DNA from 3 places in the Cellulosimicrobium sp. NPDC057862 genome. Region 1 is predicted to be linked to each of the others. Evidence: riboswitches for the same ligand, from Rfam matches in the RefSeq annotation. Region 1 holds a riboswitch; each other region holds the start of a gene.
What was found. Region 1 has a riboswitch for S-adenosylmethionine ahead of ACFVN3_RS02090 (methylenetetrahydrofolate reductase). Riboswitches for the same ligand answer to the same signal wherever they lie in the genome.
Positions count from the first base shown of each region.

Region 2: linked by a shared signal. The riboswitch ahead of ACFVN3_RS04730 (LLM class flavin-dependent oxidoreductase) and the one ahead of ACFVN3_RS02090 (methylenetetrahydrofolate reductase) in region 1 are both predicted to bind S-adenosylmethionine.
Region 3: linked by a shared signal. The riboswitch ahead of ACFVN3_RS04845 (aminotransferase class V-fold PLP-dependent enzyme) and the one ahead of ACFVN3_RS02090 (methylenetetrahydrofolate reductase) in region 1 are both predicted to bind S-adenosylmethionine.

Region 1 covers NZ_JBHVMH010000001.1:496,143-506,381, forward strand. Annotated here, with positions in the region: gene ACFVN3_RS02080 (cation acetate symporter) at 1-1,422, shown strand, start outside; gene ACFVN3_RS02085 (hypothetical protein) at 1,492-1,755, opposite strand; SAM riboswitch class I at 1,893-1,995, shown strand; gene ACFVN3_RS02090 (methylenetetrahydrofolate reductase) at 2,090-3,154, shown strand; gene metE (5-methyltetrahydropteroyltriglutamate--homocysteine S-methyltransferase) at 3,187-5,670, shown strand; gene ACFVN3_RS02100 (hypothetical protein) at 5,751-5,984, opposite strand; gene ACFVN3_RS02105 (DUF2630 family protein) at 6,005-6,253, opposite strand; gene ACFVN3_RS02110 (VOC family protein) at 6,343-6,741, shown strand; gene atpC (ATP synthase F1 subunit epsilon) at 6,745-7,059, opposite strand; gene ACFVN3_RS02120 (FBP domain-containing protein) at 7,746-8,252, shown strand; gene ACFVN3_RS02125 (MMPL family transporter) at 8,265-10,239, opposite strand, start outside.
Region 2 covers NZ_JBHVMH010000002.1:454,114-464,352, reverse strand. Annotated here, with positions in the region: gene ACFVN3_RS04740 (MMPL family transporter) at 1-678, opposite strand, end outside; gene ACFVN3_RS04735 (TetR/AcrR family transcriptional regulator) at 765-1,475, opposite strand; SAM riboswitch class IV at 1,648-1,755, shown strand; gene ACFVN3_RS04730 (LLM class flavin-dependent oxidoreductase) at 2,100-3,254, shown strand; gene ACFVN3_RS04725 (NtaA/DmoA family FMN-dependent monooxygenase) at 3,274-4,668, shown strand; gene ACFVN3_RS04720 (DUF1684 domain-containing protein) at 4,729-5,670, shown strand; gene ACFVN3_RS04715 (GNAT family N-acetyltransferase) at 5,667-6,260, shown strand; gene ACFVN3_RS04710 (amino acid ABC transporter permease) at 6,257-7,348, shown strand; gene ACFVN3_RS04705 (amino acid ABC transporter ATP-binding protein) at 7,345-8,154, shown strand; gene ACFVN3_RS04700 (ABC transporter substrate-binding protein) at 8,297-9,331, shown strand; gene ACFVN3_RS04695 (FAD-dependent oxidoreductase) at 9,339-10,239, shown strand, end outside.
Region 3 covers NZ_JBHVMH010000002.1:487,954-498,192, reverse strand. Annotated here, with positions in the region: gene ACFVN3_RS04875 (UvrD-helicase domain-containing protein) at 1-727, opposite strand, end outside; gene recC (exodeoxyribonuclease V subunit gamma) at 724-4,167, opposite strand; gene ACFVN3_RS04865 (class I SAM-dependent methyltransferase) at 4,319-5,056, opposite strand; gene ACFVN3_RS04860 (O-succinylhomoserine sulfhydrylase) at 5,205-6,455, opposite strand; gene ACFVN3_RS04855 (rhodanese-like domain-containing protein) at 6,452-6,943, opposite strand; SAM riboswitch class I at 6,951-7,057, opposite strand; gene ACFVN3_RS04850 (hypothetical protein) at 7,250-7,774, shown strand; SAM riboswitch class IV at 7,820-7,935, shown strand; gene ACFVN3_RS04845 (aminotransferase class V-fold PLP-dependent enzyme) at 7,971-9,407, shown strand; gene ACFVN3_RS04840 (GNAT family N-acetyltransferase) at 9,522-10,169, shown strand.

The DNA.
Region 1 (10,239 bases):
GTCGCGTCGCGCACGGTGCGCCCGGTGTGGAACGCGTCGGCGATCAGCGGCGAGTACCTGTCCGCGGGCACGTTCCTCGGCCTCTCGGGGCTCGTGCTGCTCTCCGGCGCCGAGGCGTTCTGGTTCCCCGTCGGGTACGCGGCGGGCTACCTGCTCGTCCTGCTGTTCGTCGCCGGCCCGCTGCGCCGCAGCGGCGCGTACACGATCCCCGACTTCGTCCACGCCCGCCTCGACTCCGTCGTCGCGCGCCGCGTCACGAGCGTCCTCGTGCTCGTCATCGGGTGGCTCTACGTGGTGCCGCAGCTCCACGGCGCGGCGCTCGTGATCACGAGCATCGCGCCCGTCCCGCCGTGGGTCGGGTCGGTGGGGATCGCGGTCGTCGTGAGCGCGGTCGTCGCGGCAGGCGGCATGCGCTCCATCACGTTCGTCCAGGCGTTCCAGTTCTGGGTCAAGCTCACGGCGCTCGCGCTACCTCTCGTGTTCGTGCTCATGGCGCTGGGCGGCGCGTTCGAGCCGGGTGGCGCCACCGTCACCTTCGACCCTGCGGCGGTCTTCCCGCACGACGCCGGACCCGGCGGCCTCGACGCGTACGCGACCGTGTCGCTCCTGCTCGCGCTGCTGCTCGGCACGACCGGCCTGCCGCACGTCCTCGTGCGCTTCTACACCTCGCCCGACGGCGGCTCGGCCCGCCGCACGACCGTCGTCGTGCTCGTGATGATCAGCGTGTTCTACATGGTGTCCAGCACGCTCGGGCTCGTCGCCCGGGTCGTCGCGCCCGACCTCGCGGCGCCCGGCGTCGCCGACACCGTCGTCCTCACGCTCCCGACCCGCCTCGTGCCCGGGCTCGGCGGCGAGCTGCTCGCGGCCCTCGTCGTCGCCGGCGCGTTCGCGGCGTTCCTCGGCACGTCGTCGGGGCTGGTCGTGGCGCTCGCGGGCGTCGTGAGCCAGGACCTGTTCGGCGGGACCGTGCGGTCGTTCCGGTGGTCGGCGGTCGCGTGCACGCTCATCCCGCTCGCGTTCGCGCTCGTCACCATCCCGCAGGGCCTCGTGACGAGCGTCGGGACGGTGTTCGTGTTCGCCGCCTCCGCGCTGTCGCCGGTGATCCTGCTCGGCGTGTGGTGGCGCGGCCTCACCGCGCGCGGCGCCGTGGCGGGGATGGTCGTGGGGTCCGTCCTGTGCGCGACGGCGCTGCTCGCCTCGTCCGCGCTCGTCGCCGCGGGGTACGGGGCCGGCACGTCGGGCACGACGGCGGAGGGCGTCGCCGGCGTCGTGCGCGCCCTGCTCGCCCAGCCCGCGGCCTGGACCATCCCGCTCGCGACGGCGACGGTCGTCGTCGTGTCGCTGCTCGACCGGCACGGCCCGCCGCTGCGCACCGACCGGTTCCTGCGGCGCCTGCACGTGCCGGAGCTCCGGCGCCGTTGACGACGGTGTGAAGCCTGCAATCTGTAGCGTAGAAAGCGTGAGACCTGTAGCGCAGGAGCCCTGACCTGGTCAGATCCAGCGCGCGCCGATCTCGTCGTGGAGCTGCTGCGTCTTCTGCACGCGGAGCACGCCGTCCTCGACCGCGGCCTCCAGCCCGACCTCCCGCGCGATGGCGACGATCGCGTCGCGCTGCTCCGGGTGGTCGTCGGCGTCGCCGCCGTCCCACAGCTCGAGCCACCGGTCGGTGGGGTCGTCGCTGCCGCAGTCGGCCCACACCCGGCAGATCCGGTCGAGCTCGTCCTGGGTCATGGGGCGGGTCGGGGTGGCGTACACGGCGGGCTCCTGTGCTCGGCGTCGGTCAGAGAGTCGCGACTCACCCTAGGGGGCGGCAGGCGAGATCAGCCGTGCGTCCGGACATCTCATCTGGCGGTCACCCTCGACCGCATGCCGGATGGGCCGTAGGATCGTGGCAACCATCCAGAGCGGTCGAGAGTCCTGGCTCGACGACACCGCAGCAACCCGCCGACGGAAGCCTCCCGAGGACAAAGGTGCTAACGCCAGGGTCGATGGAGCGACTAATGGTCTCAGAGGCATCCTTCGCGCACCGTCCGGGCAGCCCGTGCCCGACGGCGGTCGCGCACGCACGCACCGCGGTCGGAGCGACGTCGTGAGCGTCGCCGACGCCGTCGGGCAGGCCCACGGCGGGGCGGCACGGCCGACGGTCTCGTTCGAGCTCATGCCCCCGCGCCGCCCGGACGCGGCGCCCAAGTTCTGGGAGACGGCGCGCCGCCTCGTCGCGACGCACCCCGACTTCGTGTCCGTCACGTACGGGGCGGCGGGCACCGACCGCGCGACCGCGCGCCAGGTCGTCGGTCGTCTGCTCCAGGGCACGCCCGTGCTGCCGATCGCGCACCTCACGTGCGTCGGTGCGTCGCGCGAGGACGTCGAGGAGGTCATCAACGACTTCCTCGACGAGGGCGTGCGGAGCTTCCTCGCGCTGCGGGGCGACCCGCCGCGCGACCAGCCGGACTGGCAGCCCGCGCCCGACGGCGTGCGGTCGTCGACCGAGCTCGTCGCGCTGCTCCGCGAGGTCGAGGCGTCGCGCTGCGCGTCCGACCCGGCGGCCGCCCTGCGTGGCGCCGCGCGCCCGCTGACGATCGCCGTCGCGACGTTCTGCGACGGCAACCCCGCCGCCGGCACCACGCGGAGCCAGGAGGTGCGCCGCCTGTGGCAGAAGCAGCAGGCCGGCGCGAGCTTCGCGATCACGCAGCTCTTCTACGACGCGTCGTCGTACACCGACTTCGTCGCCGAGGCCCGCGCGGCCGGCGTGACGATCCCCATCCTCGCGGGGCTGCTGCCCACGACGGAGCCCGCGCGGCTCCGCCGCGTCGAGGAGCTCACGGGCGTGCGCGCGCCCCAGCACCTGCTGGACGCGCTCGACGCCCTGCCCGACCCGGAGGCGCAGCACGCCTACGGGATCGCGTACACCGTGGACCTCGCGCAGCGCGTCCTCGACGCGGGCACGCCCGGTCTGCACGTGTACACGTTCAACAAGCACCGCGCCGCTCTTGACCTGCTCGAGGGTGTCCACCTCGGCGGCGGGTCGCGCGGGACCGGGGGCAGCGCCAGCGCTGCCGCCGCCCCGCTCGTCCCGGACCTGGCCAGCGGGCCGTGGGTCACCGGCACCTCCCTGCCCACGACGAGCGCCGCCACGCACGGCACGCCCGTCTGACCGGTCCTCCGGACCAGCAAGAGGTTTCGATCATGGCCACTTCCGTACCCTCCCCTACCCAGAATCACGTCGGTTTCCCCGCCGGCACCGTGCTCGGCTACCCGCGCATCGGGCGCCGCCGCGAGCTCAAGAAGGCCGTCGAGGCGTTCTGGGCCGGCAAGACGTCGGCCGAGGAGCTCGAGGCCACGGCCCGCGAGCTGCGCCTCACGACCGTGCGTCGGCTCGTGGACCTCGGCCTCGGCGCCGACGATGCCTCGGTCCCCGGCTCGTTCTCCTTCTACGACCAGGTGCTCGACGTCGCCGCCTCCCTCGGGGCCGTCCCGGCGCGGTTCGCGTCGCTCACCGACGACGCGGGCCGCCTCGACCTCGCGGGCTACTTCACCGTGGCGCGCGGTCACGGTGACGACGCCCCGCTCGAGATGACCAAGTGGTTCGACACGAACTATCACTACCTCGTCCCCGAGATCGGCCCGGACACCCCGATCCGGTTCGTCGACGACCGCGTCGTGCGCGAGTTCGTCGAGGCGAAGGAGGCCGGCGTCGTGACGCGGCCCGTCGTCGTCGGGCCGGTGACGTTCCTCGCGCTCTCCAAGGCGGCTGACGACGCCCCCGCGGGCTACTCGCCGCTCGACCGGCTCGACGACGTCGTCGCCGCCTACGCCGACCTGCTCCGCGCGCTCGCTGCGGCCGGCGCGCCGTGGGTGCAGCTCGACGAGCCGATCCTCGTCACCGACCCTGCGAACGCCGAGGAGCTCACCGAAGCGGTCGAAAGGGCATACCGCGCGCTCGCGACGGATCTCCGATCCGTGCCGAACCCGGGGTCTTCGCCGGACTCGGTGCCGAACCCGGCCGCAACCCCGGGTTCGGCACAGGGCCAGCGGCCCGCGATCCTCGTCGCCGCCCCGTACGGCCGGCTCGAGACATCGCCCGGTCCCGACGGCTCGTACCACGACTTCCTGGCGGTGCTCGCGAGCACCGCCGTCGAGGCGATCGCGCTCGACGGCGTCGCGGCCGACCTTCCCGACGGTCTGCCCCTCGGGCTCGACGCGAAGACCCTCGTCCTCGGCGTGATCGACGGACACAACGTGTGGCGGGCCGACCTGGCCGCGAAGCTCGACCTTGTCGAGGCGTACCGGCCCGGGACGGGTCTCGGCGCAGTCGCCGTCGGCACGTCGACGTCGCTGCTGCACGTGCCGCACGACGTCGAGGACGAGACGTTCGCGGAGCCCGGCACGGCGACCGGCACGACGCTCGACCCGCGCCTGCGCGACTGGCTCGCGTTCGCGGACCAGAAGGTCGGCGAGGTCTCGACGCTCGCCCGCGCGCTCACCGAGGGTCGCGACGCCGTCGCGACGGAGATCGAGGCGTCCCGCGCGGCGGTGGCGTCGCGCGCGGAGGCGAGCGGCGTCGTCGTGCCCGCGGTGCGCGAGCGCGCGGCCGCGCTGACCGACGCGGACTTCGCCCGCGGCGACTACGCGGAGCGCGCGGCCGCGCAGCAGGAGCGCCTGGACCTGCCGCCGCTGCCGACGACGACCATCGGGTCGTTCCCGCAGACGCCGGAGATCCGCCGCGCCCGCGCGCAGTGGACCAGGGGCGACCTCTCCGACGCGGACTACACGGTCGCGATGCGCGAGGAGATCGCGCGCGTCGTCGCGCTCCAGGAGGAGCTGGGCCTCGACGTGCTCGTGCACGGCGAGCCCGAGCGCAACGACATGGTGCAGTACTTCGCGGAGCACCTCGACGGGTTCGCGGTCACCGCGAACGGCTGGGTGCAGTCGTACGGGTCGCGCTGCGTGCGCCCGCCGATCCTGTGGGGCGACGTCACGCGCCCGGAGCCCATCACGGTCGAGTGGTCGTCGTACACGGCGTCGCTCACCGAGAAGCCCGTCAAGGGCATGCTCACCGGGCCGGTGACGATCCTCGCGTGGTCGTTCGTGCGCGACGACCAGCCGCTCGGCGACACCGCGAACCAGGTGGGCCTCGCGCTGCGCGACGAGATCGCGGACCTGGAAGCCGCGGGCATCGGGATCGTGCAGGTCGACGAGCCCGCGCTGCGCGAGCTCCTGCCGCTGCGCAAGGCCGACCAGCCCGCGTACCTCGACTGGTCGGTCGGGTCGTTCCGGCTCGCGACGTCAGGAGTCGAGGCGGCGACGCAGATCCACACGCACCTGTGCTACTCGGAGTTCGGCGAGGTCATCGGCGCGATCGACGGTCTCGACGCCGACGTGACGTCGGTCGAGGCGGCGCGCTCGCGCATGGAGATCGTGCCGGAGCTGCGCGACGCCGGGTACGCGCGCGGCATCGGGCCGGGCGTCTACGACATCCACAGCCCGCGCGTCCCCTCCACGGAGGAGGTCACGGAGCTGCTGGAGCTCGCCGTGAAGTCGATCGACCCGACGGTCGTGTGGGTCAACCCCGACTGCGGTCTCAAGACCCGCCGTTACGAGGAGACCGTGCCGTCGCTCGAGCACCTCGTCGCGGCAGCAAGGGCGGTCCGCGCGACCCTGGCGAAGTAGTGCCACAGTCCGCGAGGTAGTACCGGGGTCCTGACCCCGGTACTACCTCGCGTGACCGGAGTACTACCTCGGCGGGTGGGTCAGCGCTCCGCGGCGCCCGACATCGGGAGCGCGAACGCGAGCGTCGAGGCGGCGAGGCCGCCGACGAAGAGCCACACGCCGCCGTCCACGCCCGACATGCCCGAGCCCATGAGCACGAGCCCGCCCACGAACAGCGCGAAGGCGACGACGAACCGGGCGACCGCGCCCGCGCGGTCCGCGACGTCGCGCCCCTCGGTGCCGGTGGGGATCTGCTGCGTGTCCTGCGTGCTCACAAGGGCTCCTTCGGTGCGGGTCAGTCCAGGTACCCCTCCACGGTACCGGGGTCGCGCACGGTCGCGGCATCCGGGTCGCTCCCGAACTCGCGGGCCGCGTCGCGCTGGCGCAGCAGGTCCCAGCACTGGTCGAGCTCGACCTCGATCGCGCGGAGCCGCTCGTGCTCCCGGCCCCCGGTGATCTCCCCCTGCGCGAACTGTTCGCGGAGCTCGCGCTCCTGCGCCACGAGGTCGCTGATCGTCCTGCGGATGCCGCCGTCGGTCGCCATGCGTCCACGGTATGCCCGACGGCGCACGCGCGCCCGGGAGGCCAGGCGTCGGGCGGGGGGACGCCGGCGGCACGGCCTAGGCTCGCCGCATGACGACGACGATCGGCCGCACCGTCCTGCTGTGCCACGACCTCGACGCGAGCGCCGCGTTCTGGGCGGGCGGGTTCGGGTTCGGGACGCTGTTCCGCGGCGAGACGGACGGCTTCCCGCTGCTGCACGTCGGACCGGGTCGGGTCGACGAGCCCGGGCTGTGGCTCGTCCCGCTCCCCGCGGGCGGTGCGCCCCTCGTGCGCCACGGTCTGCCGAACCTCGTGCTCTACGTCGACGACCTCGATGCGACCCTCGCCCGGCTGGCCGGCGTGGGGGTCGAGCCGTTCGTCGGCCCCGACGCCGACGCCGAGTCCGGGGACCGGTTCGCGCACGTCCACGACCCTGACGGGCACCGGATCGTCGTCGTGCAGCTCGGTCCGGTGCCCGACCCCGCGTAGGGACTAGCGGGCCTGCACCCAGGTCGCGTCGTCGGCGAGGATCGTCACCTCGTCGTCGTCGACCACGACGAAGCCGCCGCCGATGCGCAGCTCCGCCGTCGGGCGGTCGGGCGTGCGCAGCCGCACGCGCCCGGCCTTCAAGGTCGCCGCGACGGGCTGGTGCCGCGCGAGGATCCCGAGGGTGCCGGACACCGACGGGACCGTGACGCTGCGTGCCGGGCCCGACCAGAACACCCCGGACGGCACCACCACCTCGACGGACACCAGGCGCTCCTCCACGGGAGCGGCGGTCTCGGACGGCGACGGCGCGACGGGCACGGAGGATCCTCCTCGACGACGGGTGGCGGAGCCTCCGAGTCTCGCGCCCGGCAGAGCCCGGACCCGTCGCCTTTCGTCCCTTTCCGGGCGCCGGAGGTCACCGGGCACGCCGTACGCCGAGCCCGGGGTCGCTCCCCACGCGGAGCGCACCCTGGGGAGGAACCCCGGGTTCGGCGGCCGGACGTCGCCGCGCGAGCGGAATCACGTTGACGACGGCGGGGGGCGAGGCGCACCATCGAGGGTGACGGTTGCCGAGGGCAGCCGTTCGTCGTGCCGGACGGGCACGACCACGGATCAGGTCGCGCCGGACGGCGCACCGCACGGGACGAGGAGACGCGGATGCACGGCACCGCAGGCTGCGAGGTGGCCATGGCGGCCTGCTCGGGCGCCCTCCCCTCCCGCACCGTCACCCGCTGAGATCCTCGGCCGGACGCCGACCTCGGCGCCCCGCCCCGTTGACTGCTGCGTCTCTGTCGTCATGTCGCGTTGCTGACGACGGGCACCCCGCGCTCAGCAGGGTCTTGGCGACGGCGGTCGCGGGCCTGCCGTCATCCCCACCTTCCCCGCCTCGGCCGAGCGGCGCCGTCGTGCGCCATGGCGACCCTGTGTCGTCGTGAGCCGACCGCCTGCGCCGCGGCACGCCGTCGGGCAGGGTGGGACCGTACCGACACGGAAGCCCTGAACCCATGATTCCCCTGACCGAGAAGCAGATCCGCGCGTCGTTCGTCAACGCCTCCAAGCGCGAGGCCGCGCAGGCGACCCTCCCCGAGCTCGACGCGCTCGACTGGGACCGCCTCGACTACCTCGGGTGGCGCGACCGCAAGGCGCCGCTGCTCGCGTACGCCGTCGTCGTGGTCGACGGCGAGCCGCGCGGCGTCCTGCTGCGCTCCACCGACGCCAAGACGGGCGGCATGCGCAAGCGCGCCGTCTGCGCGTGGTGCGAGGACGTCGTCGTGACGGACGACGTGAGCCTCTACGTCGCGCGGCGCGCCGGCGCCGCCGGGCGCCGCGGCAACACCGTCGGCACCCTCATCTGCACGCAGTTCCTGTGCTCGCAGAACGTGCGCCGTGCCCCGACCCGCACCGAGATCGGCGACGACGAGTCGGTGCGCGAGCTGTTCGTCGAGCTCCGCGTCGACGGCCTCCGCGAGCGCTCCGCCCGCTTCGTCACCGAGGTCATGCGCGACGTCTGACCGACGGCGGTTCTACCTCGGCGGAGCGGAAGGTGAGGCGGAAGACGAGGGCGAGGGCGGAGCGGGGGTGTGACGGCTCGCGGCGGGTCTGGCGGGAGCCGCGAGGGACGAGCGGCGGATGGAAGACCCGTCGCGCCCCCGCGGAGCCTTCGCCCGGACGGAACCGTCGGAACCTTCCCGCCACCACGGCCACCAGTTCCAGCGACCGAGGAGCGTCATGGTCGCGGGGAGCAGGAGCCCGCGCACCACGGTCACGTCGAGCAGCACGGCGACGGCCATGCCGACGCCGACCTCCTTCATCGCGACGAGCTCGCCCGCCGCGAAGCCGAGGAACACGATGCCGATGGCGACGGCCGCCGTCGTGACGACCGGGCCGGTCGCGGTGATGCCGCGGAGCACGGCCCGGTCGTTCGCGGCGCGTGGGTCCTCGCCGGGCGTGCGGGCGCGCCACTCCTCGGCCGTGCGCGCGAGGAGGAACACCTCGTAGTCGGTCGACAGGCCGAACACGAGCATGCCGATGAGCAGCGGCGTCGTGACGTCGAGCGCGCCCCACGGCTCGAACCCGAGCAGCGAGGCGCCGACGCCGTGCTGGAACACCGAGACGAGCACGCCGAGCGTCGCGACGAGCGTGAGCAGGTTGAGCACGAGCGCCTTGAGCGGCACGACGAGCGAGCCCGTGAGCAGGAAGAGGAGCGCGAACGTCGCGAGCACGACGACGCCCGCGGCGAGCGGGAGGCGCTGCGCGAGGTGCTCCTGGGTGTCGACCACCTCGGCGGCCGGGCCGGCGACGTGCACGTCGAGGCCGGCGGTGTCGATCGCGCGGATCGCGCGCAGCAGGTCCTGGGCCTCGGCGGCGGTCGCGTCGCCGCCCTCGCCGACGTCGGGCGTGACGTCGACGACGAGGACCTCGGGCGGGTAGTCGGTGTCCTGCATCGCGTCCTCGACGCCGGGCAGGGCCGCGACCTGGTCGAGGTAGGCGGAGGCGGTCTCGTCACCGCGGGGTGCCTCGACGAGCACCGTGATCGGGGTGACGCCGAGGTCGGCGAAGCGCGAGGTGGACGCGTCGGCGGCGAGGCGCGCCTCGGCGTCGGCGGCCAGGGAGTGGACCTCGGAGCTGCCGAGCGTCATCGAGCCGAGCGGCGCGGCGAGCGCGAGGAGGAGGGCCGTCGCGCCGAGCGTGACGAGCACGGCGTGCCGCTGGGCGGTGCGGGCGAGGCGACCGAGCGTCCCGGCGCCGCCGCGCCCGGTCCACGGGTGGGACCAGGTGCGGGCGCCGGGGGCGGGGATGGCGCGGTGCCAGGACGCGACGAGCGCGGGCACGAGCGTGAGCCCCGCGGCGGTCGCGACGAGCACGACGATCGCGCCTCCGACGGCCATGCCGGAGAGCAGCGAGTCGCCGAGCAGGAGCAGGCCGGTCAGTGCGATCGCGACGGCGAGCCCCGACGCGAGCACGGCGCGCCCGGCGGTCGCGAGGGTGCGCCCGACGAGCTCGTCGAGGGGGAGGCCCGGGTTCTCGGCGCGCTCCTCGCGGAAGCGCGCCAGGACGAGCAGGGAGTAGTCGACCGTGAGCCCGAGGCCGAGCAGCGTCACGACGTTCACGGCGAACTCGTTGACGGGGACGATCCCCAGCAGCCCGCTGAGCACGAGCAGCGCGACCGCGATCGCGGCGAGCGCGGACAGCAGCGGCACCAGGCCGGCGCGCAGGCCGCCGAGGACGACGACGAGCACGACGAGCAGCACGACGATCGCGGCGCCCTCCCCCACGGCGGCATCGGTGATCGCCTGGTCGACGAACGCCTCCTCGGCGAGCAGGGCGCCGCCGACGAGCACCTCGGGGGTGTCGATGGTGTGGAGCGCGTCGGCGACCTGGTGCGCGAGCGCCAGCGCCTCGTCGTCGGACAGCGCGGGGTCGAGCTCGACGATGACGAGGGAGCCCTGGCCGTCGTCGGCGATGAGGCCGCCGCCGGTGTAGGCGTCGAACAGCTCG
Region 2 (10,239 bases), on a different contig from region 1:
GGCGGACTGCTCCTCGAGCGTCGCGCTCTGGTCCTCGAGCGCGGTCCGCTGCTGGGCGAGCGCCGCGGCCTGGGTGTCGAGCTCCTCCCGGCCGGCGTCGAGCTCCGCCTGCTGCGCGTCGAGCTGCGGTGCGGCCTGCGCGAGCGCACCGGCGGCCTCCGCCTGAGCGCGGGCCGCGTCGAGCTGTTCCTGGCCGGCGTCGAGCTGGGCGCGGGCGGCGTCGATCTGCGCCTGACCGGCGTCGAGCTGGGTCCGTCCGTCCTCGATCTGCGTCCGCCCCGCCTCGATCTGCGTGCGGCCGTCGTCGACCTGAGCGGCCTGGTCGGCGAGCTCGGCCTGCGTCGCGAACGGGTCGATCACCGTCTCGACGCCGTCGACCTCCTCGGCGTCCGCGATGCGGTCGGCGATCGCGGCCTCCTGCTCGGAGGTGAACGCGGACCCGTCCTCGGTGGTGAAGACGATCGTGCCGCTCCCGCCGGACGCCTCGGGGAGGGCCGTCTGCAGCCGGTCGGTCACCTCCGCCGTCGGCGTCCCCGGGATCGAGAAGCTGGTGGCGAGCGTGCCGCCGAACGCGACGAACGCCGCGCCGGCGAGGACGAGGACCGCGAGCCATGCCGCGAGGACGGTCTTCGCCCGCCGCGCGCACGCGCGGCCGAGGCGGTACAGGAGTTCAGCCATGAGGGTCCTTCGGTGGGAGGTCCGGTGAGGTCCGGGTGCGTCGTGGAGCGGGTCGGGTGCGGGTCGGTCGGCGGTGCTCTCGGGCGTCAGGCGGTGGTGGCGTGGCCGGTGCGCGTCCGCGTGACCAGCTGGTCCAGCAGGTCGTCCCACGTGCGGCGTGACGCGTCGTCGTCGGCAGCGCCGGTGGCGGCCCACCAGCGTCGCTGGATCACGAGCACGCCCGCCATGAGCGCGGCGACGAGCATCTCGATCTCGAGCGGGTCGACGTCGGGGTGCCGGCGCGTCGTCTCGGCGACGAGGCGCTCGGCGAGGTGGGTGAACGTGCGCACGACCATCGTCGTGACCCGCGGGGTGGGCTCGGTCGCGGTCCCGCCGAGGGCGCGCGTGAGGTAGGCCATGGGGCCGACGAGGTCGGTGCTGCGGAGCGCCGCGGTGAGGTCGTCGAGCGGGGTCGTGCGGTCGGTGCCCGGTTCCGCCGCGCTCGCCCCGAGCGCGTCGACCACGGTGCCCAGCACGTCCTCGCACACCTCGACCACCACGTCGTCGAGCGACGCGAAGTGGTTGAAGATCGTGCGCCGCGCGACGTCGGCGCGGGCGGCCAGCTCGTCGACCGTGAACCGGGCACCCCCGTTCTCCTCCATGAGCGACGTCGCCGCGCCGACGATCGCCCGGCGGTGCCGTGCGCGCAGCGCGGTACGGCGGTCGGGCGCGGGGCCGGTCGCAGATCTCGTCGCAGAGCCCGTCGCCGGGTCGGTCACGGGCGCACCCGACGGCTCGGTCACGGAGGGGAGGGGCACCTCTTGACACTAAGTGCATTGATGCACTCGGTGCAAATAGCGCCCTGGACGACTCAAAGTTGACCGATCAAGTCCAGTATGTGGGAAGGTCTCCTCGGTGCGTTGACACCCCGCGGTGGCCGCTCGTAAGTTCCCGCGCAACCGAGGTCGACGTACCCCGGTCACAGGACATGGTCATGAGCTCCGACATCAAGCCCCGGCTCGTCGGACGGCAACCCTCCCGCGCGGCGGGGTGCCCCGGGTGAGGACCAGGCCCCGCGTCGCGCGGTCAGCGCGTGGCACGGGGCAACGACGCGGAGCCCGGCGACGGGCACGAAGGAGACGGACGATGGACCGGCGAATGTCGAGCACCGCGGTGAGCGCCGCGCACGCGTCGACGTGCCCCTGTCCGTTCGCGGGCGGCCCTGGCGCCCGCGCCCTCGGGACCACGGGTCCCGCGCGCGTCGCCTGTTGTCGCTGACGACGACCCGTCCCTGACACCGCGCGCGAACAGCGCGCGGTCCGGGTCCCTCCCGGCTTCCCAGCCCCGTCCTGCCGCCGCGCGGCCGGACCGCCCTGCCCACCCTCCGGCACCCCGCCGCGCCCTGAGCGCGCCGTCGGCTCAACTGAGAACGGATCCTCGCGATGTCCGACCCCCGCCCCGCCCGCACCCTCCATCTCGGCGTCGACCTCACCGACGCCGGCGCGCACCCCGCCGCCTGGCGGACCGTGGGCTCCCAGGCCCAGCGGCTCTTCGACGCCAAGCGCCTCGTCGAGCTCGTCGCCACCGCCCAGCGCGGACTGCTCGACCTCGTCACGCTCGACGACGCGTTCACGCTCCAGCCGGGCCGCAACGGGTCCGTGCGGGGCCGGCTCGACGCGGCGCTCGTCGCGTCCCGCCTCGCGCCCCGCAGCGCGGGCATCGGCCTCGTCCCGACCGTGACGACCACGCACACCGAGCCGTTCCACGTGTCCAAGGCGATCGCGACGATCGACCACGTGAGCGCGGGTCGCGCCGGGTGGCAGGTCGGGTGGTCCACGACCCCGGCGGAGGCCGCGGCCTTCGGTCGCAAGGGCGCCCAGGACGAGCCCGACGCGGTCGCCGAGGCCGACGAGGCCGTCGATGTCGTCACACGGCTGTGGGACTCGTGGGAGGACGACGCGGAGATCCGCGACGTCGCGACGGGCCGGTTCGTGGACCGCGAGAAGCTCCACTACGTCGACCATGAGGGCATCCGCTTCGCCGTCAAGGGGCCGTCGATCACGCCGCGCCCGCCGCAGGGCCAGCCGCCCGTCGTCGTCCGGGCGGACACGCCGGCGTCGCTCGACCTCGCGGCCCGCCGGGCCGACGTCGTGCGGGTCCGCGCCGCGACCCGCGACGAGGCCGTCGCCCTGCGGACGCAGGTGCGCGACGCCGCCGCCGACGCGGGCCGCGACCCCGACGCGCTCCGGGTCCTCGTGGACGCGTACGTCGTCATCGGCGACACGCGCGCGAGCGCCCAGGCCCGCCTCGACCTGCTCGAGGACCTCGAGGGCGTCTCGTGGGACACCGACTCGCTCACTCACGTCGGCACGGCGCGCGACCTCGCCGTCACGGTCGAGGAGTGGGGGCACGCCGGCGCGGCCGACGGGTTCCTCCTGCGCCCGTCGTCCCTGAGCACCGACCTCGACGCGATCGTCGACGGCGTCGTGCCGCTCCTGCAGGGGGCCGGCCTGTTCCGCACGGCCTACCCCGGGGCGACGCTGCGCGACACGCTCGGCCTCCCCCTTCCCGCCAACCGCTACGCGGCGATCGCCTGAACCCGGACGGACCGACGACATGAGCACGCGCCCCCGCAAGCAGATCCACCTCGGCGCCCACTTCCCGGGCGTCAACAACACCACTGTCTGGAGCGACCCCCGCTCGCGCAGCCAGATCGACTTCGCCTCGTTCGAGCACCTCGCGCGCCGCGCCGAGGACGCGAAGCTCGACTTCTTCTTCCTCGCCGAGGGCCTGCGCCTGCGCGAGCACAAGGGCCGCATCCACGACCTCGACGTCGTGGGGCGGCCGGACACCCTGCCCGTGCTCGCGGCGCTGGCCGCCGTCACGGACCGCCTCGGCCTCGCGGGCACGATCAACACGACGTTCAACGAGCCGTGGGAGCTCGCGAAGCAGTTCGCGACGCTCGACCTGCTGTCCGAGGGCCGTGCGGCCTGGAACCTCGTGACGAGCCCCGACGCCTTCACCGGCGCCAACTTCCGCCGCGGCGGCTACCTCCCGTACCCGGAGCGCTACGCCCGGGCGGCCGAGGTCGTCGAGGTCGCGCGCGCCCTGTGGGACTCGTGGGACGACGACGCGGTGCTGTCCGACCGGATCGCGGGCGAGTTCCTGCGGCCAGGCGCGGTGCGGCCGGTCGCGCACCACGGGACGTACGCGGACGTCGTCGGGCTGTTCGAGACGCCGCGCGGGCCGCAGGGCCACCCGGTCCTGTTCCAGGCGGGCGACTCCGCCGACGGCCGCGACTTCGCCGCCCGGACCGCCGACGTCGTGTTCTCCGCGCACTCGACGTTCGACGCCGGGCGCGCGTTCTACGAGGACGTCAAGGGACGCCTCGCTGCCCACGGGCGGGACCGGGACTCCCTGAAGATCCTGCCCGCGACCGTCGTCGTGCTGGGCGACACGCCCGCCGAGGCGGAGGAGCGCGCGCGGGAGATCCGGCTCCAGCAGGTCTCGGGCCCGACGGCGATCGCGTTCCTCGAGCAGGTCTGGGGCCGCGACCTCGAGGCGTACGACCCCGAGGGACCGCTGCCCGACGTCGACCCCGACACGGAGAACCTGTCGATCACGCGGGGACGCGTGCGGCACGCGAAGGACCCGGCGGCGGTCGCCGCGGCGTGGCGCGAGCAGGCCGAGGCGAACGGCTGGTCGATCCGCGAGCTCGTCCTCCAGGTGACGTCGCGCGGCGGGTTCGTCGGCACGCCGCAGCAGGTCGCGGACGACATCGACCGGCACGTCCAGGAGGACGCGTCGGACGGCTTCATCCTCGTCCCGCACCTCACGCCGGGCGGCCTCGACGACGTCTTCGACCAGGTCGTCCCGCTGCTCCAGGAGCGCGGCTCGTTCCGCACCGAGTACGAGGGCACGACCCTGCGCGAGCACCTCGGCCTCGCCCGGCCCGGAGCCGCACCGCGGGCCGCCGACCCGGAGCCGGCCCCCGCCGAGCTCGTCGGCTGACCGCAGCCCGACCCGCGCGTCCGTCCCGCAGACCTGTACCGCACCGACCTCGGAGGACCCATGAGCACGAGCACGCCGACCGCCACGGGCGCCGTGGCCACCGCGCCCACCGCCGGCACGCCCGACGACGCCGCGTCGCCCCCGTCGCCCGACGCCACGGCGTGGGCCGAGTGGCACGCCGAGCGGGAGGAGGCGCTGCGCCCGCCGCACGGCTGGCTGAGCCTCGTCGCCTATCACTGGCTGCCGACCGAGCCCGCCGCGCTGCCGGGCGTGCCCGGACTCTGGTGGGCCGACGCCGACGGCGCGCACCATCGCGCCGGCGCGGACGGTGCCGTGCGTACGACGGCGGGCGCGGCCGTCACGACGGTCGTCGTCCCGGAGGGCGGGTCGGCGGTCGCGGGGACGTACCTGCCGGAAGGCCGGGAGCCCGGGCCCTTCCCGGCGACCGGGCGGAGCGGTGGGCACGACGAGCGGGACGAGACGCGCGAGGTCGCGGTCGAGGTCGTGCGCCGCACGGGCCGGTACGCGGTCCGCCTGCGCGACCCGCTCGCCCCCGCCCGGCTCGCGTTCGACGGCGTCCCGACCTTCACGCACGACCCCGCCTGGGTCGTGGACGCGGCGGTGTGCTGGTACGACGCGCCGCGGTCCGTCGTGGTGGGCGCCGCGCGCCCCGGCCTGGTGCACCACGTGAGCACGGTCGGCGAGGTCGACCTCGTGGTCGAGCGCGACGGGGTCTCCCGCCGCGCGACGCTCGTCCTCACGGGAAAGGCCGGCGGCGCGGTGACGCTGCTGTTCAGCGACGAGGCGGATGACGTCGCGCCCTGGCGCGTGCTGGGGGTGGACGCCGACGTGGCGCCCGGCACCGAGGGGCGCGTGCGGCTCGACCTCAACCGCACGATCAACCTGCCGTACGCGTTCAGCGACTTCGGGACGTGCCCGGCACCGGTCGAGGGCAACCACGTGCCGTTCGCCGTCACCGCGGGCGAGAGGGCACCACGGTGACCGCGCTCGCCGCGCGCCCCGCCGGGCGGGGAACGCGCGAGGTCCGTTCCGTCGCGATGCACGACCCGCTCGTGCGGCCGCTCCTCGACGAGCTGTCCCACGAGTACTGGACGCGGTACCAGCGGGTGCTCACCGCGGAGGAGCTCCGCGCCGAGATGGAGCACTACCCGGCGCAGGACTTCGCGGCGCCGCACGGCGAGCTCGTGCTCGTGCTGGAGGACGGCGACCCGGTCGCGGGCGGCGCGTTCCGCCGTCGGACCGAGCCGGAGCTCGGCGACCCGGCACGCCTCGCCCGGCCTTCGGCGCGGCGCTCCGACGGGTCGCCCGCCGTGCGGACCGCGGAGCTCAAGCGCATCTGGACGCACTCCGCGCACCGGCGTCGCGGGCTCGCCCGTGTCGTGCTCGCCGAGCTGGAGCACCGCGCGGTCGAGCGCGGTTACCGGCGCGTGTACCTCACGACGGGCCCGCGCCAGCCCGAGGCCGCCGGCCTGTACCTCGCGACGGGCTACACGCCCCTGTTCGACACCGGGACCGATCCCGAGGAGATCGGCCCGCTCGCCTTCGAGAAGTGGTTGGAGGTCGCGCCATGAGCACCGTGTCGCTCCCGCAGGACGAGTCCCGGCAGCTCGCGCCGCCGTCGGGCCGGCACCCCGCCGACCGGCGCGGCGGTGTCGAGGACGCGCTACCGCTCGAGAGCCTGCGCATCGTCCCCGCGCGCCACCCCGGCCGGTGGGCTGCGACGGCCGGCGTAGCCGTGCTGCTCGCGATGGTCGTCAGCTCGCTCGTGACGAACGACCGCTGGGAGTGGGACGTCGTCGCGCAGTACCTCACGTGGCCCTCGATCCTCGAGGGCGCGTGGGCGACCATCCGGCTCACGCTCGTCGCGTCGGTCGTCGGGTTCGCGCTCGGCACGGTCCTCGCGCTCATGCGTCTCTCGCGCTCGCCGCTCCTGCAGTCGGTGTCGTGGACGTACACGTGGGTGTTCCGCTCCGTGCCGCTGCTGCTGCAGCTCCTGCTCTGGTACAACCTCGCGTACCTCTACCCGTACCTCAGCGTCGGCATCCCGTTCGGGCCCGAGTTCCTGTACTTCGACACGCTGTCCGTGATCGACAAGTTCTGGGCCGCGATCCTCGGCCTCGGGCTCTCGCAGGCCGCGTACTCGGCGGAGATCGTGCGCGCCGGGATCCTCTCGGTCGACCAGGGGCAGCAGGAGGCGGCCGCGTCGCTCGGCATCCCCAAGCGGCGCCAGGTGAGCCGCATCATCCTGCCGCAGGCGATGCGCTCCATCATCCCGACGGCCGTCAACGAGGTGATCGGGCTCCTCAAGGGCACGTCGATCGTCTACGTCCTCGCGTACGGCGAGCTGTTCTACATCGTCAGCGTCATCTACGGCCGCAACGGCCGCGTCGTGCCGCTGCTCATCGTCGCGTCGATCTGGTACCTCGTGCTGACCACGCTCATCACGGTCGTCCAGTACTACGTCGAGCGGCACTACGCGAAGGGCGCCGTGCGCACGCTGCCCCCGACGCCGTTGCAGAAGGCACGCTGGACCGTCCTGGTCTGGGCGTCGCGGCTCTCCGGCCGGCCGGTACCCGACTCCGTCCCGCCCGCGTACGCGGCCCGTGCCCGGGTGGGCGTGCTGACCCGAACCGCGCGCACGTCGGGAGGTGCGGCATGAGCGCCGCCACCGCGACCGGCGCCACCGCGACCGCAGGCGTCGCGACCGCCGGGCTCGTCGAGATCCACGGCGTCCACAAGAGCTTCGGCACGCTGGAGGTGCTGCGTGACGTGTCGCTCACCGTGCCGCCCGGGTCCGTGACGGTCGTGCTCGGCCCGTCGGGCTCCGGGAAGTCGACGCTGCTGCGGGCGATCAACCACCTGGAGAAGGTCGACAAGGGGTTCATCTCGCTCGACGGCGAGCTCATCGGGTACCGCCGCAAGGGCAACACCCTGCGCGAGCTCAAGGAGCGCGAGATCCTCGGCCAGCGCACCCAGATCGGGTTCGTCTTCCAGAGCTTCAACCTCTTCCCGCACCTCACCGCGCTCGAGAACGTCGTCGAGGCCCCGGTCTCGGCGCAGCGCCGCCGCCGCGAGGACGTCGAGCCCGAGGCCCGGGCGCTGCTCGAGCGCGTCGGGCTCGCGGACAAGGCCGACGCGCGGCCGCGCCAGCTCTCCGGCGGCCAGCAGCAGCGCGTCGCCATCGCCCGCGCGCTCGCGCTGCGGCCCAAGGTGCTGCTGTTCGACGAGCCGACCTCGGCGCTCGACCCCGAGCTCGTGGGGGAGGTGCTCGAGGTCATCAAGGACGTCGCGAGCACCGGCACGACGCTCGTCGTCGTCACGCACGAGATCGGCTTCGCCCGCGAGGTCGCCGACACCGTCGTGTTCATGGACGACGGCGTCGTCGTGGAGCAGGGCACGCCCGCCGAGGTGCTCGACCACCCGCGCCACGACCGCACCCGCGCCTTCCTCCAGAAGGTTCTCTGACCGGCTGCGCGAGCCCGGGTCCACGACCCGGCGACCGGCACAGCCCTCGACCCCCGACGTCGTCACCCGCGACCGGCCGCCCGGCCGTCCCGCACCGCACTCCCCGCGTCGACCGACGCACCACCCGAGAGGTAGGACTCCCGTGACCGCAACGACCACCCGCGCCCGCGCCCCCCGCGCGCTCGCCGCCCTCGCCGTCGTGCCCCTGCTGGCGCTCGCGGCCTGCTCCGGGGTGAGCACCGAGGCCCCGGCCGCCGCGGAGGAGGGCGCGGCCTCCTCGGACGGCACGAAGGAGGGCACGACGTCCGTCTCGGACGCCCTCGACGTGAGCACGAGCCCGGACCAGGACCGCATCCGCACCACCGAGTCGGCCGAGGCGATCGCCCTCCTGCCGGACGCCTGGAAGGACAAGGACGAGCTCGTCGTCGCGATCTCCGCCGGCTCCGCGCCGCCGCTCGGCTTCCTCGCCGACGACGACGAGACGCCCATCGGCAACGAGACGGACATCGCCCAGCTCGTCGCCGACGCGCTCGGCAAGGACCTGCGCCTCGAGGTCAAGGCCTGGGCCGACTGGCCGCTGGCTCTCGGCTCGGGCGACGTCGATGCCGTGATCTCCAACGTCACCGTGACCGAGGAGCGCAAGGAGACCATCGACTTCTCCACGTACCGCAACGACGAGCTCGGCTGGCTCGTGGGCGCCGACTCCGACATCACGTCGATCACGAAGCGCGAGGACATCGCGGGCAAGGTCGTCGCCGTCGGCTCTGGGACCAACCAGGAGAAGATCGTGCTCGAGTGGGACCGCCTCAACCAGGAGGACGGCCTCGATCCGATCCAGGGCCCCGAGTACTACGAGCAGTTCTCCGACGTCCTGCTCGCGCTCCAGTCCGGGCGCATCGAGACGTACGTCGGCCCCAACGCCTCCCTCGCGTACCAGGCGGCGATCTCCCCGCAGGACTTCTCGGTCGTCGGCACGCTCAACGGCGGCTGGCCCGACACCGCGCAGATCGCCGTCGCGACCAAGAAGGGCAACGAGGCCGCCCCGGCCATCACCGCCGCGATCAACCACGCCATCGAGGACGGCACGTACCTCGAGGTGCTCCAGCGGTGGGGCCTGGAGTCCGAGGCCGTCGAGGAGTCGCAGACCAACCCGCCCGGCCTGCCGAAGACGGAGTGACCCGCGCATGACCACCAGCACCCAGCACGTCGACCACCTCGTGGTCGGGGGCGGCGTGATGGGCTCGGCCGCCGCGTGGCAGCTCGCCCGGCGCGGGCGCGACGTCGTGCTGCTCGAGCGCTTCGCGCCCGGGCACGCGCACGGCGCCTCGCACGGGACGTCGCGCATCTACCGCACGACGTACGCCGAGCCCGAGTACCTCGACCTCGCGCAGGAGGCGCTCGGCCTGTGGCGCGAGGTCGAGGACGAGACCGGCACCGAGCTGCTCGCCGTCACCGGCGGCGTGAGCCACGGGCGGCGCGACGGCGCCGCCGAGCGCCGCGCGGACGCGATCGGCGCGGCGTTCGCGGCCCGGGGGATCGAGCACGAGTGGCTCGACCCCGCGGCCGCGGCCGAGCGGTGGCCGGGACTGCGGTTCGAGGGCCGGGTGCTGCACGAGGTCGCGACGGCCGGGCGGCTCCACGCCGACCGCGCCGTCGCGGCCCTCCAGGGGGCCGCGGCCGCCCGGGGCGCCGACGTCCGCCACGAGGTCGCCGTCCGGCACGTCGAGCGGGTCCCCGAGGGCGTCCGCGTCGTCACCGACGGCGGCGACGTCGTCGCACGGGTCGTCGTCGTGACGGTCGGCGCGTGGAGCGCCGGACTGCTCGGCGCCCCGACGGGCGGGCTGCTGGGCCAGGAGCTCCCGCTCGTCGTGACCCAGGAGCAGCCCGCACACTTCGCGCTCGTCCCGGGCGCGTCCCCGCAGGGGTGGCCCGCGTTCACGCACGACGTCGGTCCCGGCACCGCGTGGCCGAGCGGCGTCTACGGCCTCGCGACCCCGGGCGAGGGCGTCAAGGTCGGCTTCCACGGCGTCGGCCCCGTCGTCGACCCCGACCGCCGCTCGTACCGGCCCGAGCCGGGCCAGCTCG
Region 3 (10,239 bases), on a different contig from region 1:
CCTCGACCTCGCGGCGCGCGGCGACCGCGGCCTCGTACCGTGCCGCGGCCACCGACCCCTCGGCCGCGTCCGACGGCGCGACCACCGCCCCGTGGTCGCTCACCGCCACCCGGGCGACGTCGCGCACGTCGCGCGGCGACAGGATCGGCTCCGGCTGGTCCGCGAACCTCCGCACGTACAGGTCGTCCGTGACCTCCTCGACGAGGTCCGCGACGTCGGGCAGGAAGCTCGTCGCGAGGTCGACGTCCGCCGCCGTGCCGAGCGCGGTGAGCATCTGCTGGCAGAAGCCGTGCGTCGTCGTGATCGTCGCGGCGTCGAGCTGGGACAGCGCGACGCGCAGGCGCTCGCGGCGACGGGCGAGCTCGTCGTCGTCGACCGCGGCGAGGAACGCGACGAGGTCGTCCGGGCTGGACGCCGGACCCGGTCCGCGCAGCGCGCGCTCGGTCGCGACGAGGCGCTCGCGGACGCGGTCGCGCAGCTCCGACGTCGCGGCACGGCCGAAGGTCACGAGCATGATCTCCGGCAGGGCCGCCACGCCCTCGGCGACGTACCTCGTCGTGAGGGTCGCGATCGTGTGGGTCTTGCCCGTGCCGGCGCTCGCCTCGAGCACGACCGTCCCGGTCGGCAGCTCGCCGAACGGGTCGAAGCGCCGAGGGGTGCCGCTCCTCGCCACGTCGCCGTGCGGGGCGGCACCGTCCGTCGGGGTCCGGGACGTCGCGCCGTTCACCGGGCACCTCGCAGCTCGTTCTCCAGCAGGGGCTCCCACACGCGGCGCGCGAGCGCGCCGAGGCGGGTCGGGTCGTCGGGGAATCGGCCCAGGTCGACCGTGGTGGCGAGCCCCGCGACGTCGGGGAGGGCGGGGTCCTGGCCCCACGCGAGGACGACGTACGGGTCCTTGCGCTCGAAGCCCTTGTTCCACGCCCAGCCGGCGCGCATCAGGGCGTCGCGCGCGTCGCTCGTGCTCCGTTCCTCGGTGTAGCGCAGCGACACCTCGGGGAGCACCGGCAGCGGCTCGCGCGCCGCCTCGTCGCGCAGCGCCACGAGGTCGGCGAGGACCCGCACCGCTATGTCCCGGTCCGGCGGCGTGAGCGTCGACCAGGCGACGCCCGGCCCCCGGGACGAGCGACCGATCGCGACGGCGTCCCACGGGCGACCCGGGTCGCTCGCCGTGAGCGCGAGCGCCTGGACCCACGCGCGCAGCCGGTGCTTGGGCCCGAGGCGGGAGTACTCGGTGCGGACGACGCGCGCGCCGTGCACGCCGGGGACGCTCCCGACGAGCGTGCGGCCGTCGGGCAGCACGGCGCGGACGTCGACCGTCTCGGCCGAGCTCAGCACGTCCTGGCTCACCGGGCGACCGGCGGCGAGGTCGGCCTCGCGCGCGGCCCCCACGGCGGTGACGCGCAGCGGGCCGACGGCGCGGACCACCTCCTGCAGCGCCGAGCGCCCCAGCTCGCGCGGCGGGACCTGGCCCCGGCGCCACTCGGCCTGCATCGCCCGGTTCGGGTCGACACCCGAGAGCGCGGCCCGCAGCACGCGGTCGCCCACGCCCCAGCCGGAGAGCCCGGTGAGCGCGAGCGGGAGGCGGTCCTCGACGTCGTCCTCCTCCAGCACGAGGCCCACGTCGAGCGTGTGCTGGGCGAACCACCTCGGCGCGTTCTCCAGCAGTCGGACCAGGTCGTCGAGCTCGACGTCGGCCGGCGCGCCCGGCGACCCGGCGCCGCCCGCGCCGTCCGCGGGGAGGTCGAGCGGTGCGCCGACGAGCGCCCCGACGGGCCGGCGCCCGCGGTGCAGGGCACGGGCCCCGGCGAGCGCGGCGTCGTCGTGGCTGAACGGCCCGGGCACGCCCAGGGCACCCGGGACGAAGTTGCGCTCGTCCACGGTCTGGAGCGGGTGCTGCACGACCACGTGCTCGCGCGCCGGGCGGCCGTCGACCGTCGTCGCCACGCGGTCGAGCGCGTCGAGCAGCTCCGCGACGGGGACCGCGGGCGGCCGGGCGGCGCCGGTGCGCTCGTCGGCGCCCGTGTGCACGACGACGAGGTGGTCGCCCGCCGCGGCGACGGCGTCGAGGAAGATCTGCCGGTCCTCGCTGCGCGCGTCGCGCTCGCCGATCTCCGGGTGCCGCGCGAGCAGGTCGTCACCCGCGGGCGCCGCGGTGCGGGGGAACACACCGTCGTCGAGGCCCAGGAGGCACACCACCCGGTGCGGCACCGAGCGCATCGGCTCGAGCGAGCACACGGTGAGCGCGCCCGTGCGGAACCCGGCGCGGGTCGGCCGTCCCGCGAGGCGGTCGTCGAGCAGCGCGCGCACGTCCGCGAGCCGCAGCGCGACCCCGCCGTGCGCCGCGCCTGCCGCGCGCACGTCGCCCAGCACACGGCGGGCGGAGCCGATCTGCCACGCCTCCGTGGGCGGCGCCTCGGCGAGCATCGTGAGCGCGCGGTCGAGCGCGTCGAGCCAGTGCGCGAGCGGGTGCACCCCGTCGAGCGCGCGCAGTGTCTCCGTCAGCCGCGCGACGAGCTCGGCGAGGCGGCCCGCGAGGTCCACGTCGGTCGAGCCGACGTCGTCGAGCGGCAGCGCCGGACCGACGAACCGCGCGTCCTCGTCGGCCATCGCCGCGCCGAGCAGGAGGCGGTCGAGCGCCGCGTCCCACGTGCCCTGCCGCACGTGCCCGTCGATCCCGAACCGCGCGCGCCGCTCGCCGTCCTCGCCCCAGTGCACGCCCGCCTCGACGGCCCACTGGCGCAGGCGGTCCACGTCGTCGTCGGAGAACCGGAACCGGCGGCGGACCGGCGCGCTCGCGGCGAGGTCGAGCACCTCCGACGCCGTGACCCGGCCGTCGGCGAGTCGCAGCAGCGTGGCGAGCAGCGCGAGCACGGGGTTGGTCGTCCCGGCGCCGCGGTCGGCGAGGCTGACCCGCAGGCGCTGGCCCGGGTGCGCGTCCTCGCCGAGCTCGGGGACCGCGCCGAACGTCGCCGTGACGAGCGGGGCGAACGTCTCGACGTCCGGGCACAGCACGATGACGTCGCGCGCCTGGAGCGTGGGGTCGGCCGAGAACAGGCCGACGAGCGTCTCCCGCAGGACCTCGACCTGCCGCGCCCGGCCGTGGCACGCGAGCACCTGGACCGACCGGTCGGCGGGGTCGACGACGTGGGTCCCGTCCGGCGTGTCCGTGCGGAGGGCGCCCTGCAGCGCGCCGAGCAGCGTCGGCGGCGTGGGCGCGGCCTCGTGGCGGGTCTCGTGCACCACGCCGCCCCCGGCGAGCCGGAGCTGCAGCTCGACCGCGTCACGACCGGTCGACGCGAGGAACGGGTGCCGGGCGAGCGTGGGCAGGTCCGCGCGACGTCGGGCGCCCGCGTCGTCCGGGGTGGCATCGTCGGCGACGTCGTCGCTCGTGGCGGGGCCGCCGTCGTACGCCGCGACCTTGTCCCACAGCGCGGGCGAGGGGTGCACGAGCCACAGGTGGACGTCGCGGTGCTCGGCGAGCGCACGCAGGACGCGGAGCTCGTCCTCCGGCAGCCGCGTCGGACCGAACACGGACAGCCGCGGCGGGAGGTCCACGGCCGCGGGGTCGGCGCGCAGCGCGGCGACCGCCTCCTCCACGCGCCGCGCCGGGTCCGTGGCCGGGACGCGGTCGACGAGGCGCCGCCAGAGCTCGGGCTGCCACGCGAGGTCGTCCGGGGTGTCGCCGGTCCCCGGCGACGGGGGCGACCACGCGAGCACGACCTCGGGCCGCTGCCGCGCGTAGTCGACGAGCAGGTCCGCGAGCCGGCGCGCCAGAGTCAGCCGTCGCCCTCGGCGCACCTCGTCGCCCGGGTCGCCGACGTACCGGGCGAGCGGCGCCGCCCACGGCTCGGCGAGGTGCGCGTCGAGCACCTCGAGCACGGACCAGGCGAGCCGCTCGGGGCGCCAGGGGTCGTCGTCGGGGTCGAGGTCGGTGAGGTCCGCGACGACCTGCTCCACGAGCCGGCGCGGCCCACGGAAGTCGACGTTCGCGCAGATGCCCGACGTCTCGCCCGCACCCAGGTGGTGCGACAGCCGCTGCGCGAGCCACCGCTCGACCCCGCGCGTCGGCACGGCCACGACGTCCGGCGTGAACGGGTCCTCCGGTGCCTCGGCGAGCACGGCGGCGAGCGGCGCCACGAGCGCCTCGGCACGCTCGGAGCGGTGCACGTGCAGCAACAGCGGACCCCTGTCGGTGGTGGTCGGGCGTGGTCTCGCGCCGGGCCGGTGACCGAGCGCTACGAGGAATCTACGAGGTGCGTCCCACACCGTCGAACCGTCGTCCACAGAGCTCTCCGAGCACGGCGACGGGCTGTGGGCCTCACCCGACGGCCGGGTCGGCGCGCCGCGCGACGAACACCCACTCCCGGCCGGGACGGTCGGGCGCGTCACGGACGTCCACGAGCTCGAACCCGGACGCCACCAGGGACGCCTCGATCTCGGCGCGCTCGCGGAAGCGGAGCGTCGAGTCGGAGTGCAGCGTGGTGCCGTCGGGCAGCACGGTCGTGTCGTGGAAAGACACGAAGGGGAGCGACACGTCGGTGAGGTCGGTCCAGGACTCGACCGGCCCGACGTCGGGCACGTCCACGCGCGTGGCCGTCGCCTCGCGGGTCCACCCCTCCCACGCCCGGCGCGCGGGATCGCGCGTCTCGAACACGAGGTGGCCGCCCGGCACGAGGGCGGAGCCGATGCCCCGCAGGGTCGTGGCCCACGCGTCGTCGGTGAGGAACACCTGGGCGACGTTCGCCGTCATGGTCGCGAGGTCGACCCGGAGCGGCGGGAGCGTGGTCGCGTCGCCGTGCAGCCAACGCACGCGGCCGGCGCCCGGCTTGGTGCGGGCGACGTCGAGCGACGCGCCCGCGGGGTCGACGCCCACGACGTCGATCCCGCGCCGTGCCAGGAGGCACGCGAACGTCCCGGTGCCGCACCCGACGTCGAGCACCCGGCGCGCGCCGAGCTCGTCGACGATCGCCGCGTAGACGTCGAGGTCGGAGCGGTCCGGGTCGAGCGGGTCGTAGAGGGCGGCGAGTCGAGGGTCGTCGAAGATCGCGTCAGGCACCCTCCGACGCTAGGAGGGTCGGTGCGACCGGTCCACGTCTTTCCCACGCACACCGCACCGACCCTGCCCCCGCTGCCCGCCGACCATGCTGTTGTGGCCCGTCCCGGCGTCGGGACGGGCCACAACCACATGGTCGGCGCGAGGAGAGTCAGGCGTTGAGCGCCTGCTCCACGTCCTCGATGACGTCGAGCGGGTCTTCCAGGCCCACCGACAGGCGCACCGTCGTCTCCGCGATCCCGACGGCGGCGCGGCCCTCGGGGCCGAGCTTGCGGTGCGTGGTCGTGGCGGGGTGGGTGACGAGCGACTTGGCGTCGCCGAGGTTGTTCGAGATGTCGACGACCTGGAGCGCGTCGAGGAACGTGAACGCGCGCTTCTTCGCGGTCTCGGGGTCGGTGCCCTCCGGGACGGCGAGGTCGAACGTCACGACCGTGCCGCCGCCGCTCTGCTGCGACTGCGCGAGCTCGCGCTGCGGGTGCGACGCGAGGAACGGGTAGCGCACGCGCCCGATCCCGGGAAGCTGCTCCAGCGCCTCGGCGACCTGCGCCGCCGCGGCGTTCTGCGCGGCGACGCGCACGGGCAGCGTCTCGAGCCCCTTGAGCAGGACCCACGCGTTGAACGCCGAGAGCGACGGCCCGGTGTTCCGGATGAACGTCTGCACGGGCCCGTTGACGTACTCCTCGGTCCCGAGGATCGCGCCGCCGAGCACCCGGCCCTGGCCGTCGATGTGCTTGGTCGCCGAGTACACGACGACGTCCGCCCCGAGCTCGAGCGGCTTCTGCAGCAGCGGCGTCGCGAACACGTTGTCGAGCACGACCACTGCGCCGGCGGCGTGCGCGAGCTCGCTCACGCGCCGCGCGTCGACGATGTCCTGCATGGGGTTGGACGGCGTCTCGAAGAACACGACGTCCGCCGGCGTGGACAGCGCCTCCTCCCACTGGGAGAGCACGTGCCCGTCGACGTAGTCGGTCCGCACGCCCCACTTGGCGAAGATCTCGTCGAAGATGACGATGCTCGACCCGAACAGCGCGCGGGCCGCGACGATCCGCGACCCGGAACCCACGAGCGCGGCGAGCGACGTGAAGACCGCGGACATGCCGGACGCCGTCGCGTAGCAGGCCTCTGCGCCCTCGAGCAGGCGCAGGCGCTCCTCGAACGCGTGCACCGTCGGGTTGCCGTAGCGCGAGTAGACGAACCGGTCGAGCTCGCCCTTGAACGCGGCCTCGGCGTCGGCGGCGCGGTCGTAGGTGTAGCCCTGGGTGAGGAACAGCGCCTCGGAGGTCTCCTGGAACTCCGTGCGGTGGTGCCCGCCGCGCACGGCGAGCGTCGCGGGGCGAGCGCTCGCGGGCAGCGGCTTGCGGCCGGAGCCGCCCGGCACGCTCCCGGGCTGCGCGGCGCTCACCGGGCCGCCTCGTCGTAGGTCGTCGTGGGCAGGCCGCGGACCTTCCAGCCCTCGACGTCGCGCAGGCCCGAGAAGCCTTGGGCGCCCTCGAAGCCCTCGAGCACGTTGTACGACGGCCCGAGCCCCGCGGCCGTGGCAGCGCGCGCGGCGCCGATCGAGCGCTGGCCCGAGCGGCACAGGAACACGACGGGGCGCTCGTCGCCGGGGGTGAGGCCCGCCTCGACGAGCTGGTCCACGAAGCGCGGGTTGGGCCCGGCCGGGGTCACCCACTCGTCGAACACGACGTCGCGGTCGAGGTCCGTGGCGTCGGGCACGCCGATGGTGCGCCACTCACCCTCGGTGCGGACGTCCACGAGCACGGCGCGCTCGTCGCTCGTCAGCAGGTCCCACGCCTGCTGGGGGGTGATGTCGCCGGCGTAGCCGACGGCGGGCCGGGCATCGGGCAGTGCCGCCCCGGGTGCCGACGTCTGCTGGGACTGGTCGCTCATGAGTCCTCCTCCATCGATCGTGGCAGTAGCACCCTGCGCCCGACCGTCTCGCGACGGACCGGGGGGTTGCTGCGGCGTCGACGTGCCACGTCACTCGGCCGCTCCGGATGGTTGCTCGGGATCGTACGCCACGTGTCCGACGCGCGGAACGCCCGTCTCGCCGAGCGGCCCGCGGGCGGGGTGCCCGACGTCGGACGGTCGCGCTAGCGTGGCCGCGCGGCCGGGCGGGGGTCCCGGTGGGCAGGGGGATCGATGCGGATCGGGCGAGGACGTGCGGTGGGCGCGGCCGTGGTCGGAGGAGCGGTCGTGGTGGGTGTCGTCCTGCTGTGGACGGCGCCCGAGGGCGAGGACGCACCGCGGGCGGTGGCCGAGGTGGACGTCGTGGGGGCAGACCCCGGGCTGCCCGCCGAGCGGCCGCGGGTCGTCCAGGTCGAACCCGACGAGGACCTCGTCCCGTCTCTCCCGCCCGACAGCGCCCTCGCCGTGGAGACCGGCGAGCCGGTCGACCTGGCGGACCTCGTCGTCGGAGGGTACGAGGGCTGGTGGAGCTCGGACGGCAACGGCGAGGCGTGCGACGCCTACGCCGACGCGCACCCCGAGGTCGTGCTGGCGAGCACGCGCACCGGTGAGGTCGTCGAGGCCCACGCGAGCGGCGCGCGGCTCCAGCGTCCTCCGCAGGCGCCACCGGGAGACCCGGCCGAGTGGCCGCCCGACTCCGTCGTCGTGCTCGACGCGCGGACCGGCGAGGTGCTCGACGCGTTCGCGGTCGACGAGTCCGGGTGGCGCCTCGACCTACCCGTGGACTGCGTCCCGCCATCCGAGACGCCCTGACCACCGGTTGACACGGTGCGTCCCCCGCGCACATCCTGGGACGCAGGTCATGAGTGCCAGCGTGAAACCCCGGTTTGCTGGCCGGCAACCCTCCTCTCGCGGCGGGGTGCCCCGGGTGACGACCAGGCCGTACGCCGACCGGCGCGCGGCAAGCGCGGGGATCACGGTCCCCGGACCGCCCTCGGAGGACTGTGCCATGACTGCTCTCGCCGACGTCTCGTGTCCGACCGAGGTCGCGGAGGCCCCCGACCTCGCGGCGCTCGTCGACGCGCCCGCGCTCCTGCCCGTCGTCGGCGCGGACACGCTCGTCCCGCTCGTCGACGGCCGCAGCGTCCCGTACGCGAACCTCGACGTCGCGGCCTCGGCCCCGGCGCTTCGCTCCGTGGCGGACCGTGTGACCGAGGTGCTCCCGCTCTACGCGAGCGTGCACCGCGGCGCGGGCTACCTGTCGCAGGTCTCGACGGCGCTCTACGAGGCGTCGCGACGCACGATCGGCGCGTTCGTCGGCGCGCGCGAGGACGACGTCACGGTCGTCACGCGCAACACGACCGACTCGCTCAACCTGCTCGCGGGCTGCGTCCCGGCGAACGCGGACGGGACGCCTGGACGCGTGCTCGTCCTCGACGTCGAGCACCACGCGAACCTCCTGCCGTGGCAGCGCGCGGGCGGTGCGACGGTCCTCGCCGGCGGTGCGTCCGTCGCGGAGACGTTGTCCGGCCTGCGCACCGAGCTCGCGCGCTTCCCGTACGCCCTGGTCGCGGTGACCGGCGCGTCGAACGTCACGGGCGAGTCGCTGCCCGTCGCGGACGTCGTGCGGATCGCGCACGACGCCGGGGCGCGCGTCGTGCTCGACGGCGCCCAGCTCGTCCCGCACCGCGGGTTCTCGCTCGCCGACTCGGGCGTCGACTACGTCGCGTTCTCCGGCCACAAGACGTATGCGCCGTTCGGCGCGGGCGCGCTCGTGGGTCGTCGCGACTGGCTCGACGCGGGCACGCCCTACCTCGCCGGCGGCGGTGCGGTGCGCCAGGTCGCCGTCACGGGGACGCAGTGGCAGACGGCGCCCGCGCGTCACGAGGCCGGGTCGCCCAACGTCGTGGGTGCTGCGGCGCTCGCGGCGGCGTGCGACGCGCTCGCGGCGCTCGACCCGGCGGACCTCCACGCGCACGAGGCGACGCTGCGCGCCGCGCTCGTCGCCGGGCTGGAGGCGGTCCCGAGCGTGCGGGTCGTGCGGGTCTGGGAGGACGCCGTCGACCCGGTCGGGGTCGTCACGTTCTCCGTCGAGGGTCACGACCCCGGCCTCGTCGCCGCGTACCTCTCCGCCGAGCACGGCATCGGCGTGCGCGACGGCCGCTTCTGCGCCCACCCGCTGCTCGCGCGTCTCGGGTACGACGCGGGCGCGATCCGCGCGTCCGTCGGCGTCGGGACGACGGGTGCGGACGTCGTCCGGCTCGTCGAGGCCGTGCGGTCGTACGTGGCGCACGGTCCTGCGACGCGGTACGAGGTCGTCGACGGCTGCTGGGCCGTGGCCGACGACCCGCGCCCCGTGCCCGTGGGGTCCGGTCTCGAGGGTCTCTTCGCGACCGCCGCGGCGGGGTTCCTCGCCGACGCCGCGGGGTGCGGCCCCGCCGTCTGACCCGGCGCCGGCGGGACCGCCGGGACAGCCGTTCACCGGGCCGTCGACGAGCGTTGTCCACGACGTCGCCGGACCCTCTTGGCGGCGTCGTCCGCGTGTGCTCTGATATGCGCTGTGCTGCACGACGTCGTCCTCTCGGGGCACGGATTCCGCCTGGAACCGTTGGCCCTGGAGCACGCTGAGACACTGGCCGGCCTCGTCGACGAGGCGATGTGGTCAGGCATGAGCATCCCCATGCCCTTCGGGGTCGCGGGGATGGCCGAGCTGGTGGCCGCGACGCGCGCCGCGCCCGACCTGACGGGCTTCGTCGTGCGCGCCGCCGGACCCGACGGGTCCGTCGGCGACGTGCTCGGCAGCACGGCTTTCCGCGACCTGTCCCTCGTCGACCGCCGGGTCGAGGTCGGCCGGACGTTCTACGCCCGCTCCACGTGGGGGAGCCTCGTCAACCCCGTGACCAAGTGGCTGCTGCTGCGGCACGCGTTCGAGACGTGGGACGTGCACCGCGTCGGCTTCCGCGTCGACACGCGCAACACGCGCTCGCTCGGGGCCATGCGCCGGCTCGGGGCGTACGAGGAGGGCGTCATGCGCGGCCACCGCACCGCGCCCGACGGGACGCGCGCCGACTCCGTCATGTTCTCGATCCTCGCGCCCGAGTGGCCCACCGTCGAGGTCGGGCTGCTGGAACGGATCAACGCGCCGCGCGTCGTGCCCGTGCTCGCCCCGCCGCACCAGCCGATCCCGTTGCCGCTCGCGGCGTCGTAGACCCGCGCACCGCTCGGACGCACGGCGAGGGCCCCGCCGGAGCGGGGCCCTCGCGAGCCGGGGACGTGCC